DNA from 4 places in the Bariatricus sp. SGI.161 genome. Region 4 is predicted to be linked to each of the others. Evidence: predicted binding sites of a transcription regulator. Region 4 holds the regulator's gene; each other region holds the start of a gene.
What was found. The regulator Rex, encoded in region 4, represses fermentation and respiration genes when NADH is low (regulators of the CRP and FNR family bind a similar motif). The targets are predictions, from matches to a motif close to ATTGTTAANTANTTAACAAT.
Positions count from the first base shown of each region.

Region 1 (6,148 bases), on a different contig from region 4:
ATCAGACTTTAAGAGGTACAAAAAAGCCGGATGGAACATATGAATATGAGACTCCGGTGAAATATTGGATGCCGTTTAATGGAGGAATTGGCTTCCATGATGCTACCTGGCAATCGTCATTTGGAGGATCAAGGTATTTAACAAATGGCTCACATGGGTGTGTGAATTTGCCATATGATGTAGCCGGACAATTGTATAACCTGATATCAGCGGGAACTCCAGTAGTTTGCCATTATTAAATAGAATATTTTGAAGAATGAGGAAAAGACCATGTATGAATTGATAAAAAGAGATGGTCTTGCCAAAAGAGGAAGATTACATACAGTGCATGGGGTCATTGAGACCCCTGTATTTATGAATGTGGGAACAGCGGCTGCAATCAAGGGTGCAGTTTCTACGACTGATCTGCAAGAAATTAAAACGCAGGTAGAGCTTTCTAATACATATCATCTTCATGTTCGACCTGGAGATGAAGTGGTGAAAAAGTTAGGAGGACTTCATAAGTTTATGGTCTGGGACAAGCCGATTTTGACCGATTCCGGCGGATTCCAGGTTTTTTCTCTGGCAGGACTTAGAAAAATTAAAGAAGAAGGTGTTTATTTTAATTCTCATATTGATGGAAGAAAGATCTTCATGGGACCGGAGCAGAGTATGCAGATTCAATCGAATCTGGCCTCTACCATTGCCATGGCATTTGATGAGTGCCCTTCTAGTGTAGCGGAAAAAGAGTATATTGAAAATTCTGTAGACAGAACAACACGATGGCTGAAACGATGTAAAGAAGAGATGGATAGGCTGAATCAACTGCCGGATACGATTAATCAACATCAGATGTTATTTGGAATTAATCAGGGTGGTATCTATGAAGATATCCGTATTCGACATGCACAGGAAATTGCAGAATTGAATCTCGATGGATATGCTGTCGGAGGGCTGGCTGTTGGAGAGTCTCACGAAGATATGTATCGAATTCTGGATGCAGTTGTTCCGTATCTTCCGGTAGATAAGCCAACCTATCTTATGGGGGTAGGAACTCCGGTGAATATATTAGAAGCTGTTGATCGTGGTGTTGATTTTTTTGACTGTGTTTATCCAAGCAGGAATGGCCGCCATGGGCATGTATATACCAATCAAGGTAAACTTAATCTATTTAATGCAAAATATGAGTTGGATGACAGTCCAATAGAAGAAGGTTGCCAATGCCCTGCATGTCGTACTTATTCCCGGGCATATATCAGACATTTGCTGAAGGCAAAAGAGATGCTGGGGATGCGCTTATGCGTACTTCACAATTTGTATTTTTACAATACAATGATGGAAGAGATTCGTCAGGCCATTGATGAAGGAAATTATCAGGAGTATAAAAAAAGAAAAATTGCCGGTATGTTGAAAAAAGAAGCATAAAAAATGATGAATTCAAGAAAATTACTTGATGAAAGTTGCAATATTGTGTATGATAGCAATAGTGTTTAAAGATATTAGGAGGAATTAATATGTACGCATTAGCATCACAAAGTTCAGGTGGAAGCTGGGTATTACTGATTATTGTATATGCAGTTATTTTTGGTGGTTTTTGGTTTATTTTTATAAGGCCACAGAAAAAGGAGCAGAAAAGAGTTCAGGCAATGATCTCAGAGATGGAAGTCGGAGATACAGTATTGACAACAAGTGGTTTCTATGGTGTTATTATTGATATCAGCGAAGAAGATGTCATTGTAGAATTCGGAAGCAACAGGAATTGCCGTATCCCAATGCAGAAAGCAGCAATAGCACAAGTAGAAAAAGCTTCAGCAGAATAAAAGGAAAACGTAAAAAGACCCTTAATCAAAAGGGGTCTTTTTTTGTTGCTTTGGAGGAGGCGCGAAAGGATTTTTGGGAAAATTCCTGTTCCCCTGTAGATTGCACAAAATTAGATACATAGCTTTAAATGATAATTACTGTCTATAATCCCGTTGATATTTTTTTCACAAGATGATATACTGTGCGGGCAAACGGTAATAAGTAGAGAAAGAAAGGGGATAAAAGTCAATGAGACAATGTGAACAGTGGATAGGATTTGAAGGCAAAAATTGGAGAAATTCTGTTGACGTCCGTGATTTTATTCAGAATAATTACAAACCTTATGAAGGAGATGAGTCTTTTCTGGTTGGTCCGACAGATGCAACGAATCAGTTATGGGGTAAGTTGCAGGAACTGCAAAAAGAAGAGCGTGCAAAGGGCGGCGTTCTTGATATGGAGACAGAAATTGTATCAGGACTTACTGCATATGGACCTGGCTACATTAGTGAAGATTTAAAGGATCTGGAAAAGGTGGTAGGCCTGCAGACGGATAAACCACTTAAGAGAGCATTTATGCCTTATGGGGGAATCAAGATGGCAGAGCAGGCTTGTACTACTTATGGGTATCAACCAAGCGAGAAGCTTCATGAGATTTTTACAAAATATCATAAAACACATAATCAGGGAGTATTTGATATCTATACACCTGAGATGAAGAAGGCGCGTCATAATAAGATTATAACAGGTCTTCCGGACACATATGGAAGAGGACGTATTGTTGGTGATTATCGTCGAGTGGCTCTGTATGGTATTGATTTTCTGATTGAGAAGAAACATTATGATTTTGAGCGTTACGCAAGACATGGAATGAAAGGAACGGATTTCCGCCTTCGTGAAGAGATTGCTGATCAGATCCGTGCTTTGGAGCAGATGAAAGAAATGGCAGCTGTATATGGATTCGATATTTCTAAACCTGCGAAAGATGCAAAGGAAGCAGTACAGTGGTTGTATTTTGGATATCTTGCAGCAATCAAGACTCAGAATGGTGCGGCCATGAGTGTTGGGCGTATTTCTACTTTCCTGGACATTTATATTGAAAGAGATCTTCAGAATGGAACTCTGACAGAAGCGGAAGCACAGGAATTAATTGACCATATGGTCATGAAATTCAGAATGGTTAAATTCGCAAGAATTCCTTCTTATAATGAATTGTTCTCTGGAGACCCGGTATGGGCAACTCTGGAAGTGGCAGGTCTGGGACAGGATGGACGTTCTATGGTAACAAAGAATGACTACCGTTTTCTCCATACATTGGAAAATATGGGACCATCACCAGAGCCGAACCTGACGGTTCTCTATTCTGAGAGATTGCCTGAAAACTTCAAGAAGTATGCAGCGCATATTTCCGTGACGACAAGTTCTATTCAGTATGAAAATGATGATGTAATGCGTCCGGTATGGGGAGATGATTACAGTATCTGTTGTTGCGTATCTGCGACTCAGACCGGAAAAGAGATTCAGTTCTTTGGTGCACGTGCGAACCTCGCAAAATGCCTGTTATATGCAATTAACGGTGGTATTGATGAAAAATCAAAACAGCAGGTAGGACCGGCATATCAGCCGATTACAGCTGAATATCTTGACTATGATGAAGTAATGGAAAAATATGATGCAATGATGGAATGGCTGTCAAAATTATATGTAGATACCTTGAATATGATTCATTATATGCATGATAAGTATTACTATGAAGCAGCTGAAATGGCGTTGATTGATACAGATGTCAGACGTACATTTGCAACAGGAATTGCAGGATTCTCACATGTGGTAGATTCTCTGAGTGCTATTAAGTATGCTAAAGTAAAAGTGCTTCGTGATGAGAATGGTCTTGCCATAGGATTTGAGCCAGAAGGAGAATTCCCAAGATACGGGAATGATGATGACCGCGCCGATGATATTGCAATCTGGATTCTGAAGACATTTATGCATAAACTGAGCAAATGCCATACATACAGAGATTCTGAACCAACAACTTCTATTCTTACGATTACATCCAATGTTGTATACGGTAAGGCAACAGGATCTCTCCCAGACGGAAGAAAAGCTGGTGAGCCGCTTGCGCCAGGTGCCAACCCATCTTATGGTGCGGAAAAGAACGGACTTCTTGCATCATTGAATTCTGTAGCTAAGCTTCCATATGAACTTGCGCTGGATGGCATATCTAATACACAGACCATTAGTCCAGGTGCGCTGGGACACGATGACAAAGAGCGTACAGAGAATCTGGTAAATGTAATGGATGGATATTTCAGACAGGGAGCTCATCATCTGAACGTGAACGTATTTGGTACAGAGAAATTGATTGACGCTATGGAGCATCCGGAAAAACCAGAATATGCTAATTTTACGATCCGAGTATCAGGATATGCTGTAAAATTCATTGACCTGACACGTGAGCAGCAGATGGATGTTATTGCAAGAACATGCCATAAGGAAATGTAATTATATACAAACGTAAACTTGAAACTATGGTTAAAAAGGGCAAGATAATGACAAAAGGATATGTTCATTCTTTGGAAAGCTTTGGATCTGTAGATGGACCAGGCGTCCGATTTGTGATATTTACGGCCGGCTGTGCCATGCGCTGCCAGTTCTGTCATAATCCGGATACCTGGAATCTGCAGTCGGGGACGATCTATACAGCAGACGAACTGATTGAAAAGGCATTAAGATACCGTTCTTACTGGGGAAGTACGGGAGGTATTACCGTCAGTGGAGGAGAACCCCTCTTGCAAATAGATTTTTTGTCAGAGTTATTTCAGAAGGCGAAAGCAAAAGGGATTCACACAACGTTGGATACCAGCGGTAATCCATTTACAAGAGAAGAGCCATTCTTTGACAAATTTCAAAAACTCATGGAGTACACCGATTTGATTCTGTTGGACGTTAAGCATATAGATGATGAGCAGCATAGAATCCTCACCGGATGTACTAATGAAAATATTTTGGACCTGGCGAAGTACTTGTCTGATATTAAAAAACCAGTCTGGATCAGACACGTTTTAGTACCAGAACGAAATGATAAAAACGAGTATCTGATGAAACTACATCAATTTATTGAAACACTTGATAATGTAGAAAAAGTAGAAGTACTTCCATACCATACTTTAGGAGTATACAAATGGAAAGAACTTGGAATAGAATATGAGTTGAAAGATATTGCTCCGCCAACGCAGGAGCGGATAAAGAATGCAAATCTGATATTGGGGACGGAGGAAATTTAAATTTCCTCCGTCCCCAATTAAATATTCTTACATCTTTGAGCATAAAGTATTGTGATAAGAATTAGAGTGTGTAGGAATTGGAATGAAGAAGCAGAGGATTATTGTGATGTTGTGTCTGATAGTTATGGTGAGTGGCATATATAGTTATCAGATATCGCAATCGAGAACTGTAGAGACTGTGGATTTGATGAAGGATGAGAATAAAACTTTTATCCAGTGGGTGGAATTTAATGTAACTTGTGATGCAATGAAACAGGCCTATGAATATGATGTAAAGACTTATGGGGAGAAGATTCATCTGAACTGGGTGGAGCTATTGGCATATTTGGGGGCAAAATATGGTGGTGATTTTTCAAATTATCAATCAAAGGATATGAAAGAAATCGCAGATTTGTTAGTGGAGGGAAAGATTTCAGTTAATGAACTGTCAAAAAATATGCAGTATTTTGACTATTACCGGGAAGCTTATGGTGCTGTGCTGGATGGCTTGGTAGGGGCCTATGAGATGGAACAGCCTAAAGAAGATAAAACAACTGAAAAGGTTTGGAAAAAAGTATATGGTCTTAAAGGGTTTCACCCTATTGCAAAAGGATTCCCATATTCTGATTATGATGATTTTGGGGTGTCTAGAAGTTATGGATATCAGAGAAATCATCTGGGACATGATATGATGGGGCAAGTCGGAACACCGGTGATTACGGTGGAATCAGGGTATGTTGAAGAGCTTGGATGGAATCAATATGGTGGATGGCGTGTCGGAATCAATAGCTTTGATGGCAGACGTTACTATTATTATGCACATCTCAGGCAGAACCGTCCTTATGCGGAGGGATTAAAAAAAGGAGATATTGTGCAGGCAGGAGATGTCATTGGATATATTGGAAGGACTGGATACAGTACAGAAGAAAATGTAAATAACATTGATGAATATCATTTGCATTTTGGTCTTCAATTAATATTTGATGAATCACAGCGAGAAGGAGATAATGAGATCTGGATCAATTGTTATGAATTGGTCAGATTTCTTTATCAGCATCAGTCAGAAGTGCAACGAAATGATGAGACGAAAGAATGGACGCGATTAT
Region 1 covers NZ_JBNPLX010000001.1:47,381-53,528, reverse strand. Annotated here, with positions in the region: gene ACQRBH_RS00250 (peptidoglycan binding domain-containing protein) at 1-239, shown strand, start outside; gene tgt (tRNA guanosine(34) transglycosylase Tgt) at 271-1,404, shown strand; gene yajC (preprotein translocase subunit YajC) at 1,494-1,799, shown strand; gene pflB (formate C-acetyltransferase) at 2,029-4,281, shown strand; gene pflA (pyruvate formate-lyase-activating protein) at 4,329-5,063, shown strand; gene ACQRBH_RS00225 (M23 family metallopeptidase) at 5,146-6,148, shown strand, end outside.
Region 1: the regulator Rex is predicted to act here: its motif matches at 1,952-1,971, upstream of pflB (formate C-acetyltransferase).

Region 2 (6,148 bases), on a different contig from region 4:
GAGCACTATGGAATCCAGAATGATAAAAAACCTTTATTTTATTGGCGAAGTCTTAGATCTGGATGCTGTAACGGGGGGATTTAATCTTCAGATTGCGTGGTCTACTGCGTACGCGGCAGGAAATAGTATTATATAGAGCGAAGGAGAAGAATATGAAAGGAAAATATCAATTTAGATATATAGAAACAGAAGAAGTATTGACAGATTTTTTGAAAGTCCATGGAATGACTAAGATTTCAAAAAATTATAAAATCGTGGTTTTTACGGGAGGATTATTCATATTATTGTTCATGCTTGTATACAGTAATGTATTACATGGTACAGCGGGCAGCATTGTCTTTTTCGCGATAAAATATCTTGTGTGTTGGGCGCTGGCTTTTGTTATTGCAGAAGTTCTGGCAAGAACTTTCGGGAAAAAGATGGAGATGCTTGCGTCAACCGGAGACGGGCAGACAATGTATGAAGAAAGAATGAAAAAATGGAAAGAACCTTTTAATGTAAAACTGGAATTCGGTAAAGATTCTTGGACGAGTTTTGTACATGGTAATAAACAGACGCTTTATTATAAAAATGTAGAGCGAATTATCGAAAGTGAAAAGATTATAGCAATGATTGTTTATGTAGAAACTGGCGGAAAGAAATTCTTTGGTTTTCCAAAGGATGGGATTCAGGATGCTGATATTGAAGAATTTAAACAATTTTTAATACAGAAATGTACTGGAGTTAAAAAAGGAATCGAAAAAGTAAATATTGAATAAAGGAGAAATATCATGGGATATAATGTGGCAATTGATGGTCCTGCAGGTGCAGGAAAGAGTACGATTGCAAAATTAGTGGCAAAAGAAAAGGGGTTTATCTATGTTGATACCGGTGCCATGTATAGAGGTCTGGCGATTCATTTTCTGAATCAGGGAATTCAGGCGGATGAGACGGAAAAAGTGATTAAGGCATGCCGGGATGCTGAAGTAACCATTCGCTACGAAAATGGTATCCAGCAGGTTTATCTGAATGGAGCAAATATTACTTCCAGATTGAGGGATGAGGAAGTTGGAAATATGGCATCTATGACATCGGCAATCCCAGAAGTAAGAGCCAAGTTATTGGAGCTTCAGCAGAATCTTGCACGTACACAAAATGTGATCATGGATGGCAGGGATATCGGAACTTGTGTATTGCCGAATGCTGACGTGAAGATATTTTTAACTGCAAGTGTTGAGACGAGAGCCAAGCGTCGCTATGATGAGCTGATGGCAAAGGGAGTCCCTTGTAATTTGGATGAAATTGAATCGGACATTCGAGAAAGAGATTACCGTGATATGACAAGAGAGATTGCTCCGCTGAAACAGGCTGAGGATGCAGTAAAGGTGGATAGTTCTTATATGACAATTCCTGAAGTCGTGGATAAAATTGTCGAATTGTGCAGGTAATGTGGATTAAGGAGAGAAAAGAATGGAGATAGAGTTGGCAAGAACAGCAGGATTTTGTTTTGGTGTGAAGAGAGCTGTTGACACTGTATATGAACAGGTAGAACAGCATCGGGAAGATAAAATCTATACCTATGGTCCGATTATCCATAATGAAGAAGTGACAAAAGATCTAGCCAAAAAAGGAGTTAAAGTGATTGACTCTGAAAAAGAATTAGATGCAGTGGATAAAGGCGTTATTATTATTCGTTCTCATGGAGTAGCCAGAGACATATATAAAAAAATACAGGAAAAAGGCCTGACTTGTGTAGACGCTACCTGTCCTTTTGTAAAGAAGATACACAGAATCGTTGAGGAAGAAAGCAAAAAAGGGGCATTTATTGTCATTATTGGTAACAGCGAACATCCGGAGGTAGAAGGAATCAAAGGGTGGGCAGGAAAACAAGTAATTGTTGTACAGACAGCAGAAGATGCCAGACAGTTTCAGTTGAAAGATGCTGAACAGAGGGTCTGCGTCGTTTCTCAGACGACATTTAATTACAATAAATTCAAAGATTTAGTTGAAATAATCTCAAAAAAGGGGTATGATATAATTGTTTTAAATACGATTTGCAATGCAACAAAGGAACGTCAGGAGGAGGCTTGTGAAATTGCAAAGAGAGTAGATGCTATGGTGGTTATCGGCGACAAACGTAGTTCAAATACTCAGAAGTTATTTGAAATATGTAAGAATGAATGTTTGAATACGTACTATATACAGACACTTGACGATTTGGATATGAATCAATTAAGGTCCGTGGAAACAGTAGGTATTACAGCAGGGGCATCCACGCCCAATAATATAATTGAGGAGGTTCAAAATAATGTCAGAATTAACTTTTGAACAAATGTTGGAAGAGTCATTCAAAACAATAAGAAATGGAGAGGTCGTAGATGGTACTGTCATCGATGTAAAGCCCGATGAAATCATCTTGAATATAGGTTACAAGGCAGACGGTATCATTACAAGAAGCGAGTACACAAACGAAGCAAATGCAGATTTAACGACTATGGTATCCGTTGGTGATGCAATGACTGCAAAAGTCCTGAAAGTTAATGATGGAGAAGGTCAGGTGCTTTTGACCTATAAGAGACTTGCAGCAGAAAAAGGAAATGAAAGATTGAGAGAGGCTTATGAGAATCATGAGGTATTAAAGGCTCCTGTTGCTCAGATTCTTGGCGGTGGATTAAGTGTTGTGATTGATGAAGCAAGAGTGTTTATCCCTGCAAGCCTTGTGTCAGATACTTATGAAAAAGATTTGAGTAAGTATCAGGATCAGGAGATTGAATTTGTAATCAGTGAGTTTAATCCTAGAAGAAATCGCGTAATTGGAGACAGAAGACAGTTACTTGTTGCTGAACGTGCAGAAAAGCAAAAAGAATTATTTGCTAAGATCCAGGCTGGAGACAGAATGGAAGGAACTGTTAAAAATGTGACAGATTTCGGCGCGTTTATTGATCTTGGTGGAGTTGATGGACTTCTTCATATTTCTGAAATGTCTTGGGGACGTGTTGAGAATCCAAAGAAGGTATTCAAAGTTGGTGAGACATTAGAAGTAATGATTAAAGAAATCAATGATACAAAGATTGCCTTGAGTTTGAAATTCCCGGAGACTAATCCATGGGCGAATGCAGCAGAAAAATATGCAGTTGGTACTGTGATTGAAGGAAGAGTTGCTAGAATGACTGATTTTGGTGCATTTGTTGAACTTGCACCTGGAGTAGATGCATTGCTTCATGTTTCTCAGATTTCAAGAAATCATGTGGACAAGCCGTCAGATGTATTGTCTGTAGGTCAGGAAATTACGGCTAAGATTGTCGACCTTAATGAGGATGAGAAAAAAATCAGTTTAAGTATGAAAGCTTTAGAGCCGGCAGCAAATGAACAGACTGAGGCAGAAAGCGTGGATGAAAGTGCTGAAGAGGAAACTAGCGAAGAATAATTTGCATGTTGAATATTGTTGGGATTGTAGAGATAGAGACCGCTAGGTCTCTATCTTTTATATGTTAAAATTTCGACAAGATGTTTGCGGAAATATACAATGAAATCCCTGGATTTACTGGATTATTAGGGAGTTTTCATGTATAGTATATAAAGAGTAAAAAGGAAGGAAGGAAAAAGGATGGCATTGTTAACATTTAAGGGTGGTATTCATCCGGATGACGGCAAGAGCCTGGCAAAAGATAAGGCGATTGTCGAAGTAAAACCCAAAGGGGATTTGGTATATCCAGTTTCTCAGCATATTGGCGCTCCGGCCAATCCGATAGTGGCTGTAGGGGATCGTGTTTTAAAGGGTCAGATGATAGCAGAAGCCGGGGGGTTTGTGTCTGCGCCTATCTATGCATCGGTTTCCGGAACAGTTAAGGCGATTGCCCCACATTTAAATCCAACAGGGGGTACGGTAAACAGTATCGTTATTGAAAATGACGGTGAATATGAGGAAGTGCAATATCCAGAAGTGAAACCTTTGGATGAGATGACAAAAGAAGAAATCCTCAATACAATCGGTAATGCTGGTGTTGTAGGTATGGGTGGTGCAGGATTCCCAACGAGAGTCAAACTGTCACCGAAAGAACCAGAAAAGATTGATTACATTATTGCTAACTGTGCAGAGTGTGAACCATATATCACCGCTGACTACAGATCAATCATGGAGACGCCGGAAAAATTAGTCGGCGGTATGAAAATTGTATTAAAGCTTTTTGATAATGCAAAAGGTGTTTTTGGAGTAGAAGATAATAAACCAGATTGTATTGAAAAGTTAAAAGAACTGACAAAGGATGAACCACGTATGGAAGTACTTGCGTTAAAGACCAAGTATCCACAGGGTGGTGAGCGTCAATTGATTTATGCAACAACTGGAAGAGCAATTAATTCTGCAATGCTTCCGGCAGATGCAGGATGTGTTGTGGATAACGTGGCAACATTGATCAGTATTTATCAGGCAGTGGCAGAAGGAAAACCATCTATGGAACGAGTTGTTACTGTGAGTGGAAATGCAGTAAATGAACCAGGTAACTTCAGAGTACCATTTGGAACAAATCAGGCTGAACTTGTAGAGGCTGCTGGTGGATTCAAAAGTGAACCGGAAAAATTAATCTCCGGTGGTCCGATGATGGGATTCTCTATGTTTACACTGGATGTGCCGGTCACTAAGACTTCTTCGTCTATTCTTGGCTTTACAAAAGATGAAGTGGCTCAATATGAACCATCTGCATGTATCAATTGTGGACGTTGTGTAGATGCCTGTCCAAGTAGATTGATTCCGTCAAGACTTGCAGATTATGCAGAACATCATGACGAAGAGACGTTTACAAAACATGAAGGTTTGGAATGTATGGAATGTGGTTCTTGTAGTTTTGTATGTCCTGCAAAGCGCCCATTAAAACAGGCAATTGGTTCAATGAGAAAAATTGCGATGGCAAACCGCAAAAAGAAAAAATAGTCAAATAGAAGAGGAAGAGGTGAACAAACGTGAGTGAGAACAAATTAAAAATGTCATCTTCACCACACATTCGTTCCAAAGACACCACAAGCAGTATTATGATGTGGGTAACGATTGCACTGTTGCCGGCTTCAGCCTTTGGTGTATGGAACTTTGGATTGTCAGCGCTTATTATGCTGATCAGTACAACTGCAGCATCTGTTCTGACAGAGTACATATATGAAAAATTAATGCACAAGAAAATTACAATCGGCGATTGGAGTGCCGTTGTTACAGGCCTTTTACTTGGCCTGAATATGCCGGCTTCAGCTCCATGGTGGATGGGTGTTATCGGTGGTATCTTTGCCATTCTGATTGTAAAACAGTTATTTGGTGGTCTGGGACAGAACTTTATGAACCCGGCACTCGGAGCAAGATGTTTTCTGTTAATTTCTTTCACAAGCCAGATGACTACATTTGTATATGATGGAGTATCTGGTCCTACCCCTTTGGCACAGCTGAAAGCTGGAGAGGCTGTAAATTCTATGGATATGCTGATCGGTACTATCCCAGGAACGATTGGTGAAACATCTGTAATTGCTATTATTATTGGTGCAATTATTTTGATTTTGAAAGGGATTATTGATCTTAGAATCCCAGGAACTTATATTGTATCTTTTATAATTTTTATTGGTATCTTCGGACCGTTTGCAAATCCGAATGTTGGATTCTTTGATCCTCAATATATTACTGCACATCTGTGCGGCGGTGGTCTGATGCTTGGTGCATGGTTCATGGCTACCGATTATGTAACATCTCCAATTACGAAGAAGGGCCAGTATGTATATGGAATTCTGTTAGGTGTGCTGACTGGATTGTTCCGTCTTTTCGGCGGTTCAGCAGAAGGGGTATCTTATGCGATTATCATCAGTAACCTTTTAGTTCCATTAATCGAAAGGGTTACTCTTCCAAAACCATTCGGTAAAGGAGGAGAAAAATAATGAATAAAATTTTGAAAAATACATTGATTCTTACGGTAATCACACTTGTTGCTGGTTTGGGTCTTGGTCTCGTATATGAAGTGACAAAAGCTCCAATTGCACAGGCGCAGGAGACCGCAAAAAAAGAGGCATGGCAGCAAGTATTTCCAGAAGCTGATTTGAATGATTTCGAACAAATTGATGTTGATCAGGATGCAGCGGATAAGGCGATTGCTGATATGGGTGTAAATGCAACGATTGATGAGGCATGTAAAGTTGG
Region 2 covers NZ_JBNPLX010000018.1:21,926-28,073, reverse strand. Annotated here, with positions in the region: gene ACQRBH_RS11300 (NAD(P)/FAD-dependent oxidoreductase) at 1-136, shown strand, start outside; gene ACQRBH_RS11295 (YcxB family protein) at 153-758, shown strand; gene cmk ((d)CMP kinase) at 771-1,427, shown strand; gene ispH (4-hydroxy-3-methylbut-2-enyl diphosphate reductase) at 1,450-2,307, shown strand; gene rpsA (30S ribosomal protein S1) at 2,288-3,406, shown strand; gene rsxC (electron transport complex subunit RsxC) at 3,587-4,909, shown strand; gene ACQRBH_RS11270 (RnfABCDGE type electron transport complex subunit D) at 4,960-5,889, shown strand; gene ACQRBH_RS11265 (RnfABCDGE type electron transport complex subunit G) at 5,889-6,148, shown strand, end outside.
Region 2: the regulator Rex is predicted to act here: its motif matches at 3,467-3,486, upstream of rsxC (electron transport complex subunit RsxC).

Region 3 (6,148 bases), on a different contig from region 4:
ACACATCTCCACCTTTTGACATGTAATTTTCAATCAACGTCTTTTCATCTTCTGTGATATCTTTCATTGGAGCATATAGAAACAACAGATCACAATCCTCTGGTATCTCACCTTGCATCATCAGATTCAACTCTTCTTCTGCCATGTTATTCTTTCCCAGCAGATCTGATACTGATGTAGAGAATGTATTCTCTCCATGTCCTGTCGTATAATATATTTTTTTTGTCGTATCACTGGTCACATAATTGACAGCACTGGTAAGCTGTCCTTCTCCGTCAAATTCAGTCGCAGAAACACTGCCCGTCATATAATAGGAATACTCATCATACACTAAAATATCCCCAAAGGAAACAGAAGTACTTTTCCCTGTCTTTTCGCCGGTAATCAAGATCGTATCTGAATCCACATTGTTTTCTGTAAGTTCAGAAGGATGCAATACCGGATCAATCCATTCCACTTCAATATTGTCAGATAATTCAGCATATTTCTTAAGAAACGTTTTTATACGTTCATCTGTGGAATCTTTCTCTGCAAATATCTGAAAGGAAATTTTCTGGTCCAATTTTTTCAGCAAATCTTTTGTTGTATCTGAAATCTCATATATCTTATTGTCGCTGACATCAATACTGCGAATACTTTCTGGCAGCTGTCCGGCTATTAGATTTATTACAACTGCAATCGCAATCACCAGTGCAATCATGCCAACACTGTAACTCCCATTCCTGGAAGTCCCACTTTTAAAAATCTTCTTTATTTTCTCCAGCATAATTTCCTCCTAACTCCAACGTCTTTTCTGTATCATCTGCATGGTAAAGAAAAGGAATACTGCAATGAGCGTCAGATATAATATCACTCCGCTTACATCCAGAAGATGATTAGATGCCACACTATTAAATACATTCGTAAGATCTGCTTTTCCCAGTATCTCAGACAACAGGCTCTCGAACAGGGTCGACTTTATCATATAGGTAATCACACATCCGACCATTGCAGCCAGTTCCAACGCTACACTGATCACCCAGTTTTTCGTCATCTGCCATACAGCAAATACCACACAGGACAAAATCACAATGATTCCAAGCATATTTGCCAGCGCAGAGGTCGGAAGGAAATCCAGGATTCCACTCCAAAGGTACAACACCATCAATACTCCAAACGTCCCAATCGCTGCTATGATAACACTCTCCGTCAACGAGGAAATAAACATCCCGATAGCAATATATACACATCCCAATAAAAACAGTAAAAAGACAGAAAGATAATCAATCACAATATACGCTGTCCCTTGTGTCTTAATAATCAGCGGAAAAATCAGATAAATCGCGCATGGAATCGACAGAATAGTTACCATAGCCAGATATTTTCCCATTACAACTTGAAACAAACTAACCGGAGCAGTCAATAGCATCTGATCCGTTTTGTTCTTACGTTCCTCAGCAAAGCTTCGCATGGTAAGAATCGGAATTGCAATTAGATAGATAAATATAGTTGCAGACAATACATATGAAAAATACGGGTATCCATAATTCAGGTTATATGCCATAAAATACACTCCGGTAAATGCCACTAAAAATGCGATAAATACATAACCTATCATGGAATGAAAATAGGATTTGAGTTCTCGTCTATAGATTGCCCTCATTGTCTCTTATCCCCTTTCTTAAACTTACTACTGTTTCCTTCTTGTGTCAGTTCAAGGAAAATCTCTTCTAATGAAGATTTATTCAGTTTTAATGTTAAAAGCGGTAATTTTTCTCCGGCAAATGCAAAAAAGAGCTTCTCCCTGATATCTATCTGCCCCTTTACTTCAATCTCCGCAATCAAGGTCTGATGATCCGTCTTTTTATATTTTATTTTTCTTATTTCCGGTATCTTATTCAAAATTCTCTTTACTGCTTCTTCCGTCTCTTTTGCTTCTATCTCAACATGATTCGTCCCACTCATCAGATTTTCCAGATTCTCAGGAGTATCACTCGCTACAAGGTGCCCATTTGCAATAATCAAAATATAATCACACACTTCTCTTACCTCAGCAAGAATATGCGAACTTAGGATCACCGTATGATTCTTAGCGAGTTTACGAATCAGTTCACGAATCTCTATAATTTGCTTTGGATCCAGACCTACCGTAGGTTCATCCAGAATAATAATCTCTGGAAATCCTAAGATAGCCTGTGCCAGCCCTACTCTCTGCTTGTATCCTTTGGATAGATTATTGATCAGACGATCCTTCACAGGCTGCAGTTTCGTAAGTTTCATAACTGCCCCGATCTGTGCTTCTCTCTCTTTCTTCGGTATCTTTTTCAACTCTGCGGCAAATCGAAGATATTCCATTACCGTCATCTCTGTATACAGAGGTGGCATCTCTGGCAGATAGCCAATACACCTTTTAGCCTCTTCAGGCTCTTTCAAAATATCATGCCCGTTAATCAGTACCTGCCCTTCTGTAGCTCCCAAATATCCTGTCATAATGTTCATTGTAGTTGATTTTCCAGCCCCATTTGGTCCAAGAAAGCCATAGATCTGCCCTTTTTTCACTGTAAAATTCAGATGATCCACTGCCAGATGCCTGCCATATCTCTTCGTAAGATTCTTTACTTCTATCAATGTCTCTCCTCCTATCAAACAAAATCTTCTACCAATATAAGGGAATCCCTTGAAAAGTATGTGATGATTTTATGTTTATTCTGTGAATTCCTTCGTCAAAATAATGCTCTTTTTATTGCACTTCCTTTTCAAAAATCCTATAATGATTTTAGATTTATTATTTTTGACATCGGAGATTATGCATAATGGACAACTTAGATAAAACTCGAAATAGATTCATCGATTCTTTAAAACAACTAATGGAAAAAAAGCAACTAGACAAAATAACTGTAAAAGAGATTGTCGAGACCAGTGGCATGACACGCCAAACTTTTTATAGAAATTTTAAAGACAAGTATGATCTGGTCAACTGGCATTTTAGCCAGCTCGCCGATCGTTCTTTTCGTCAGATGGGTTCCGGCTGCACATTAAAAGAAGGGCTTATTAAGAAATTCCAGTTTATTCAAAATGAAAAACGTTTCTTTACTTCCGCCTTTCAATCCCGTGACTACAATTCACTGATGCAATATGACTATGAATGTATTCTGGAATTTTATACCAATATAATTAAAGAAAAAACCGGAAAATCCCCCAATCGTGAGATTGTCTTTCTCTTGGAAATGTATTGTCGCGGCTCGATTGATATGACGGTCGAATGGGTGCGAAAAAACATGAATATGGAACCAGAAGAGATTGCCAATTTGTTGATTCTCGCACTTCCAAGACCTTTGGAAGAATTATTTTCTGATATTTGTTAGATCTATGCGTTACACATTTAGCCACTTGTCACTTTTGTGACAGGTGGCTTTTTCTGTAACTTTTCTTGATTTCAGCACATTGTTATAATAATGACAAAGCAATTATAAAGGAGAGATGCATTATGTCAAACAGGTTTGTTTTAAATGAGACATCCTATCACGGAGCTGGTGCAATCAATGACATTGCAACCGAAGCTAAAACCAGAGGATTCCAAAAAGCTTTTGTATGTTCGGATCCTGATCTCGTAAAATTTGGTGTTACCCAGAAAGTACTGAATGTATTAGATCAAAATGATCTCGAATATACACTCTATTCCAACATCAAACCAAATCCAACCATCGAAAATGTTCAGACAGGCGTAGAAGCTTTCAAAAAATCTAATGCAGATTATATTATCGCTATTGGCGGTGGTTCCTCCATGGATACTGCAAAAGCAGTCGGCATTATCATTGCGAACCCAGAGCATGAAGATGTGAGAAGTCTGGAAGGTGCCGTTAATACACCCAATAAATCTATTCCAATTATTGCAGTTCCTACTACAGCTGGAACTGCTGCCGAAGTCACTATTAACTATGTTATTACAGATGTTGAAAAAAGCAGAAAATTCGTGTGTGTTGACCCACATGATATCCCTGTAATTGCAATTATTGATCCAGATATGATGTCTAGTATGCCAAAAGGACTGACCGCTGCAACTGGTATGGATGCTCTGACACACGCCATCGAAGGATACATTACTGCTGGCGCATGGGAATTATCCGATATGTTCCACATCAAGGCTATTGAAATCATCTCCCGCTCTTTGAGAGGTGCTGTTGCAAATACTCCTGAAGGACGTGCTGATATGGCTCTGGGACAGTATGTTGCCGGTATGGGCTTCTCCAACGTAGGTCTTGGAATTGTTCATTCCATGGCTCATACACTTGGCGCAAAATATGATACTCCACATGGAATTGCAAACGCAATTTTGCTTCCAACCGTTATGGAATACAATGCAGAAGCAACTGGAACTAAATATAGAGATATCGCAATCGCTATGGGTGTTGAAGGTGTCGAAAATATGTCTCAGGAAGAATACAGAAAAGCTGCCATCGATGCAGTTAAGAAACTGGCCGAAGACGTCGGAATTCCAAAAGATCTAAAAGACATTGTAAAAGAAGAAGATATTCCATTCCTGGCGGCATCCGCATATGCAGATGCCTGCCGCCCAGGTAATCCAAAAGAGACTTCCGTGGAAGATATCGCTGCCCTGTTCCGGTCTTTGTTATAGGATTTTGATGGGGATGTTTGAATAAGCAGAATGGGTACGGGGCGAGGAAGGAGATACTATCTCACTTTTCTTCGTCCCCAATACCATTACAATTCCGCAACAAATCGCAGGAATGCCTCTCTTCCTTCTGGTGTGCATTTGTATACGCCTGCGTCTTCGAGTACGTGGGTGAATGTAATTCCCACTTCTTTTTTCAGGATGTCCATTACATTTTCTTCTGTAATATGATCGTATTTTGGAAGAAATTGTTCTGCCCACTCGGCATGCTTTTCAATCTTTTCATTGCTTCTGATATCTTTTTTATTCACAAGATAATCTGCTAAGATTTCCAATTCTTCTTTTAATCTGGCTGGCAATACTGCAAGACCCATAACCTCGATCAAACCGATATTTTCTTTTTTAATGTTATGATATTGTGCATGTGGATGGTAGACTCCAAGGGGATGTTCTTTGGTTGTAATGTTGTTTCTCAGAGTCAGATCCAGTTCATAGACATCTCCGACCTTTCTTGCGATCGGTGTGATGGTATTGTGTGGTTCTCCATCGGTATTGGCATAGATGAAAGCCGATTCATCTGTATACCCTCTCCATACTGTCAGTACATGGTCTGCCAGCTCAATCAGGCGTTTTTCATCTTTGCTTCTGATTCGAAGAACAGACAATGGCCATTTTACGATACCGGCCTCTACATCCTCGTATCCTGGGATAGTTACATTTTTCTCAATAGGTGCTTTTGCCATGGCAAAGGTATAATTTCCACCCTGAAAATGGTCATGGCTAAGAATTGAGCCACCTACGATTGGAAGATCTGCATTGGATCCGAGGAAATAATGTGGAAACTGTTTGATGAAATCAAATAATTTCACAAATGTCGCACGTTCTATTTTCATCGGCACATGCTGTCCATTAAATACAATGCAATGCTCATTATAATATACATATGGAGAATACTGGAATCCCCATTTGCTGTCATTGACTGTAACCGGGATGATTCTGTGGTTCTCACGGGCCGGGTGATTCAGACGTCCAGCATATCCTTCATTTTCCATACACAACAGGCACTTCGGATAACTGCTTGCTTTTGCATTCTTTGCAGCCGCAATCGCTTTCGGATCTTTTTCCGGTTTTGACAGATTAATCGTAATATCAATCTCCCCATATGGAGAATCTACTTTCCACTTCATATCTTTCTTCACACGATAGCGACGGATATAATCACTGTCCTGACTTAATTTATAAAAATAATCCGTTGCTTCTTTTGGAGAGATTTCATACTTCTTTGCAAATGTCTCCTGCACCTGTGCAGGTCTTGGCATCAGGCAATTCATCAATTTTGTATCAAACAGATCCCTGTATCCGATGCTGTCTTCAATCAATCCACGCGCTACGGCTTCATCCAACAAATCTTTCAATACAGGCTCCAGCTCAATCTCTCCTTCACCAATCTCAACATCTTCATAATTGTCCTCCTGGAATACATCCAGCAAAAGATTGGTAGCATAGATGCGTTCCGTTTCCGGTGTCAGTCCCGTC
Region 3 covers NZ_JBNPLX010000025.1:24,880-31,027, forward strand. Annotated here, with positions in the region: gene ACQRBH_RS13495 (GldG family protein) at 1-766, opposite strand, end outside; gene ACQRBH_RS13500 (ABC transporter permease) at 776-1,642, opposite strand; gene ACQRBH_RS13505 (ABC transporter ATP-binding protein) at 1,639-2,607, opposite strand; gene ACQRBH_RS13510 (TetR/AcrR family transcriptional regulator C-terminal domain-containing protein) at 2,793-3,344, shown strand; gene fucO (lactaldehyde reductase) at 3,467-4,615, shown strand; gene galT (UDP-glucose--hexose-1-phosphate uridylyltransferase) at 4,702-6,148, opposite strand, start outside.
Region 3: the regulator Rex is predicted to act here: its motif matches at 3,423-3,442, upstream of fucO (lactaldehyde reductase).

Region 4 (6,148 bases):
CATGTGCTCATTATGAATATGATGAGGACTATGAATGTTGCACTTGTCAGATGGCATTAGATGAGGATGAATTGTATCGATTTGTGACCAATACATATTACGATTGTCCATATTATAGTTATGGCGATGAATATACGATTGTTAGACATCAGATGTAGATTATATGAATGGGGGAAGTATAGAAGATGAATATATTGATGATTAATGGAACTATGCGAAAGGGTTCTACTTATCATGTGGGAAAAATGTTGATTGATAAGATTGCTACAAAGGAGGATCAGGTAATTGAACTATTTCTACCGAAGGATATGCCTGAGTTTTGCAGAGGCTGTGGAAGATGTATTATGGAAGATGAGACAAAATGTTTTGATTATCTAATGTACATGAAGCGGTTGACTGGCTTGATTGATAAAGCTAACCTGTTGATACTGACTTCACCGGTTCATGTCATGCATGTAACGGGAGCGATGAAATCTATGTTGGATCATTATGGATATCGTTTTATGGTTCACAGACCGGGAGCTTCTATGTTTCGAAAACAGGCAGTGTGTATTGCAACTGCCGCGGGAGGCGGCGTGAGATCTACGCTTAAGGATATGAAGATTAGTCTCCAGTTCTGGGGTGCCGCTAGAGTGTATACCTACGGAATGTCGGTGGCATCGCTTGGTTGGGATGGTGTCAGTGCAGATAAGAAAGAGCGGATTGACAGAGATTTGAGTAAGCTTGTATTAAAGATTTCCAAAGATCCAGATGGAGTGAATCCAGGAATCAAGACTCGTGCTCTGTTCTATATTATGAGAAGCTTTCATAAAAAAGGAATGAGTCCGGTGGATGATAATTATTGGAAAGAAATGGGATGGCTTGGAAAAGAACGTCCATGGAAATTACTGAAAAAGGAAGAGCTATAGCTATTCAGCCAGCTCTTCCCATTTTATATACAGCTCTTCAAGTTCTTCCGCAATAGTTGCCTTTTCATTGGCTAATTCCTGACATTTAATGGAACTTGTAAAAATATCTTCCTGCAACATCATTTCGTCAATCTTAGCATCTCGCTCTTCAAGAGTAGTGATGCGTTCTTCGGTTTTCTTCAGTTCGTTTTTTCGTTTTCGCTCGCGAGCCTGTGCTTCTTTTTGTTCCTTCCAGTCGAGCTTAGAATCTGACACATTTGCTGCAACAGAGTCTTTGCCAGAAGATATAGCAGAATTTGCAGTTCCTGGAATATAAACAGAAGACGGGGCACCAGCATAAATGGTTGTTAGCTCGTCTTTTTTTTCAAGATAATAGTCATAATTCCCTATATAATTTACAAAAGTCTGATTCACCAGATCAAGGATCCTTGTTGCTGTTTGATTGATAAAATAACGATCGTGTGAAACATATAAGATAGTTCCGGTATAGTTGTTCAATGCTTTTTCCAGAATTTCTTTTGATGGAATATCCAAGTGGTTTGTTGGTTCGTCAAGAATCAGAAAATTAGCCTTCGAAAGCATCAGCTTCGCTAAAGATACTCTGCCACGTTCTCCACCGCTTAGGTCACCGATCCGTTTAAACACATCATCCCCAGTAAATAAAAAAGCGGCCAGCATATTTCTGATCTTCGTGTTAGTCAAATCCGGATAATCATCTGAAATTTCGTCAAAAATGGTTTTGTCCATATGTAGTACATGGTGTTCCTGATCATAGTATCCGATCGCTACATTAGTTCCCAATGTAAATGTACCGGAATCTGCTGATATTACCTGATTTAAGATTTTTAAAAGTGTTGTTTTCCCCGTTCCATTGTCACCGATGATTGCAACATGTTCCCCGCGTTTAATGTCAAAACTTATAGCTTGAAACAGAACTTGATTTGGAAATGATTTACTTAGATGTTCAACAGACAGAACATCGTTACCGCTGACACAAGAAGGCTCTAATGTTAAGTGAATCTCATTATTTGCTTCCAAGGGTTTCTCTACAGGACGGATCTTTTCCAACATCTTTTCACGGCTTTCTGCACGTTTGATAGATTTCTCACGATTAAAAGAACGAAGCTTTTCAATTACGGCTTCCTGATGCTTTATTTCTTGCTGCTGATTTAAATATTCTTTTATCTGAGCATCACGAAGCTGCTGCTTTTTGGCAGCATAATCACTGTAATTTCCATTATAAGTCATCAATTTTCCAGATTCGATTTCTAAAACCTTAGTCACTACTTTGTTCAAAAAGTAACGGTCATGAGATACGATCAGAACGGCTCCTGGATAATTCAGAAGATAAGTTTCTAACCAAGCTATGGAGTTTAGATCCAAGTGGTTAGTAGGCTCGTCCAAAAGCAAGATATCTGGCTTGGTGAGCAATAATTTACCAAGAGAGACGCGGGTTTTCTGACCCCCAGAAAGGGTATCTACGGGTTTAGAAAAATCATTTTCTGTAAAACCAAGACCTTTTAATACCCCGTTAATCTCACTTTCATATGCATAACCATTCTGGCGTTCAAAAGAAGCTGTCAGACGATTATATGTTTCAAGGCGTGATGTCAATGCATCACCTTCTAAATGTTTTAATTCTAATTCGATGGAACGGATCTGTGTTTCCATTTCGATGATATCAGATTTGGCAAGTTTCACTTCTTCATAGATAGTGCTTCCACTTTGCATGGCCTGATGCTGTGCAAGATATCCCAAGGTTTTGCCTTTGGTTAAAATTACTTCTCCGCGGTCAGAAGGAAGCTCGCCTACAATCATTTTAAAAAGCGTTGATTTTCCCGCTCCATTGGGACCAACAAGAGCTGCTTTTTCGTGATCTTCTATATGAAAAGAACCGTCAGCGATAATCACTTTTTCGCCGAAAGATTTACTGATTCCGTGACATGCTAATATCATATTATTTTCATATCCTCCTTATTCACTCGTTTTCATTATAGCGAAAATAGGACAAAATACAACTAAAAGTTTGACTTTGTTCACACAATTCTATATAATATTTCTTAGAATGAAATGGAAGGTGAGACTATTGGAAGAGAGAGAGATTTCCCAGGCGGTCATCCGTAGATTGCCACGATACTATCGATACTTAGGAGAGCTACTTGAAAATGGAGTGGAGCGTATCTCGTCTAACGATTTGAGTAAGCGTATGAAAGTGACTGCATCTCAGATTCGTCAGGATCTTAACAATTTTGGTGGGTTCGGTCAGCAGGGCTATGGTTATAACGTTAAATATTTGTATACAGAGATTGGTAAGATTCTTGGCTTGGAAGAGGCGCATAATATGATTATTATAGGAGCTGGTAATTTGGGGCAGGCTCTTGCTAATTATGCAGCTTTTGAGAAGAGAGGATTTGTATTAAAAGGAATTTTTGATGTCAACCCAAGATTGGTGGGTGTTTCAATCAGGGGCGTGCCGATTCGTATGATGGATGAGTTAAAGACATTTGTCCAACAAAATGATGTTGAGATTGCAGTTTTGACTATTCCAAAGGATAAGGCAATTGAAGTGGCTAATATGCTGGTAGACAATGGTGTTCGTGCAATTTGGAATTTTGCCCATACAGATTTGAATCTGCCGGATCATATTATTGTTGAGAATGTACACTTGTCTGAAAGCTTAATGCAGTTATCATACAATATTAGCCGATATAACGAAGAACATAAGAAATAAAAGCAAAGACGTGTAATGACTGGCATGCGCAGACGGGCTGGTTTTTACACGTCCTTTTATATTATAAAATGAACTTGGAAGGTGAGATTATGCGATATCTGCTTAATGGAAATCAAATGAAAAAGGCGGATCAATATACAATACAGGAACTGGGAATTCCGTCTATGGAGTTAATGGAGCGTGCTGCAAAGAGATGTGTAGAGACTATGGAGGCGGAAAAGCTTGATCTGTCCAAAGCGTGTATCGTATGTGGTTCAGGGAATAATGGTGGTGATGGATTTGCGATAGCGAGACTTTTAAAGGAAAAAGGATATCCTGTGACAGTTTGTTTTGTAGGAAATGAATCTCATCGTACGGATGAAACAAAACAGCAGATGAGTAAATTAAGGGAAACAGGTGTTGAGATATTCAAAGAGTACAAAGAAGATGAATATAGTATCATAATAGATGCGATGTTCGGTGTTGGACTTAGCCGTGAGATTATAGGAAAATATTTTCAGATTATTCAGAAGATGAATGAAGCAAAGGCTGTAAAATTTGCTGTAGATATGCCATCTGGAATATCTGCGAATCATGGAAGTGTCCTTGGAATTGCTTTCCGTGCAGATATTACGGTGACTTTTCAAATAGAAAAGCTGGGACTTGCAATCTATCCCGGAAAGGAATATTCTGGTAAAGTGATTGTAGCTGATATCGGAATCCATACGGAAAAAATAATTGCTACCGAAAAAACGGCATATACTTATGAGAAGAAGGAATATTGTAAATTTCTGCCAGCCAGAAAAGAAAATTCGAATAAAGGGACATATGGGAAGTTACTTGTAATTGCAGGAAGTAAAGGTATGTCTGGAGCGGCTTATCTGAATGCAAAAGCGGCATATATGTCTGGAGCAGGACTGGTACAGATCTATACACCGGAAGAAAATAGGATTATTTTACAGCAGCTCCTTCCGGAAGCAATTATTACAACTTATGACATTTTTGATAAGACTGAGTTGTTAAATCTTTTAACATGGGCAGATGCAGTTTGTATTGGATCTGGAATTGGAATCAGTGAGCGTTCCAGGAGAATATTGAAGGCAACTCTTGAGCATGTGAAAGTACCTTGTCTGATTGATGCAGATGGTTTGAACCTGATTGCGGAGCATAACGCTTATCTTCAAAAGATTCATCATACAGATTTTGTGATAACACCACATATGAAAGAGATGTCACGGCTGTTACATATAAGTGTAGAGGAATTAAAACAACATAGGATGGATATACTGGATTCATTTGTTCAAAAAAGTCAATGGACTTGTGTACTGAAAGATGCCAGAACTATTGTTGCATCAGTTTCTGAAGGAAACTATGTAAATATGTCGGGTAATTCGGCAATGGCAAAAGCTGGTTCTGGAGATGTACTGGCGGGAATAATAGCTGCGCTTTTGGCGCAAGGACTCAGTTGTAGGAAAGCCGCTGTTTTGGGAGCATACCTACATGGAAGAGCAGGTGATTATGCCCGTATCGATAAAGGAAGTTATAGTGTTTTGGCAAGAAATTTGACGGAGTATCTATCCAATGCATTTAAAGAGCAGGAGGAGGTAAAAAGTGAAGAATTATACGAGAGTCTGTGTAAGGATTGATCTTGATGCAATAGAATATAATATTGAGATGATGAAGGCAAATATACAAGATGGTGTTAAAATGCTGGCAGTTATTAAAACGGATGGATATGGGCATGGAGCTGTTCAGATAGCAAGGCTTCTTAGTACGAAAGAATACATCTGGGGTTATGCAGTCGCAACGCTTGAGGAAGCAGTTATCCTTCGCCACAGAGGTATCACAAAACCCATTCTCGTACTGGGATGTATCTTCCAGGATCAGAGGAGATCAATGATTGAGCATGAAATCCGTATGACTGTGTATACAGAGGAGATGGCAAGAGAAGTATCAGATCTCGCAGTCAGCATGGGAAAGAATGCCTATATTCATATCAAGTTGGACACAGGAATGTCACGGCTAGGTTTTCCAACCTGTCAAGAAAGTGTAGAGCATATTACGAACATTAGCAGGATGCCGAATCTCATTATGGAAGGAATGTTTACACATTTTGCAAAAGCAGATGAGACGGATAAGTCATTTACCAGAAAACAGATGAAAGAGTATTGTTGGATGAAGGATGCTCTGACAAAAGAGGCTGTTACATTTACTTATTATCATTGTTCCAATAGTGCGGGGATCATTGATCTGGAAGAAACGAACATGGATCTGGTAAGAGCCGGAATCGCAACTTATGGAATGTATCCGTCTGAAGAAGTTGTTAAAGAAAATGTTCCTTTGAAGCCTGCAATGGAATTAATCAGTCATGTAACGCATGTCAAATGGGTTGAGGCTGGGACACCAATCAGCTATGGTGGAACTTTTGTGACGGATAAGCGTACCAGAGTTGCAACTATCCCGGTAGGATATGGGGACGGATATCCCAGAAGCTTATCTAACAAGGGGTATGTTCTCATCAAAGGGAAAA
Region 4 covers NZ_JBNPLX010000008.1:35,267-41,414, forward strand. Annotated here, with positions in the region: gene ACQRBH_RS06450 (DUF6472 family protein) at 1-158, shown strand, start outside; gene ACQRBH_RS06455 (flavodoxin family protein) at 186-908, shown strand; gene abc-f (ribosomal protection-like ABC-F family protein) at 909-2,864, opposite strand; gene ACQRBH_RS06465 (redox-sensing transcriptional repressor Rex) at 2,995-3,639, shown strand; gene ACQRBH_RS06470 (NAD(P)H-hydrate dehydratase) at 3,729-5,264, shown strand; gene alr (alanine racemase) at 5,230-6,148, shown strand, end outside.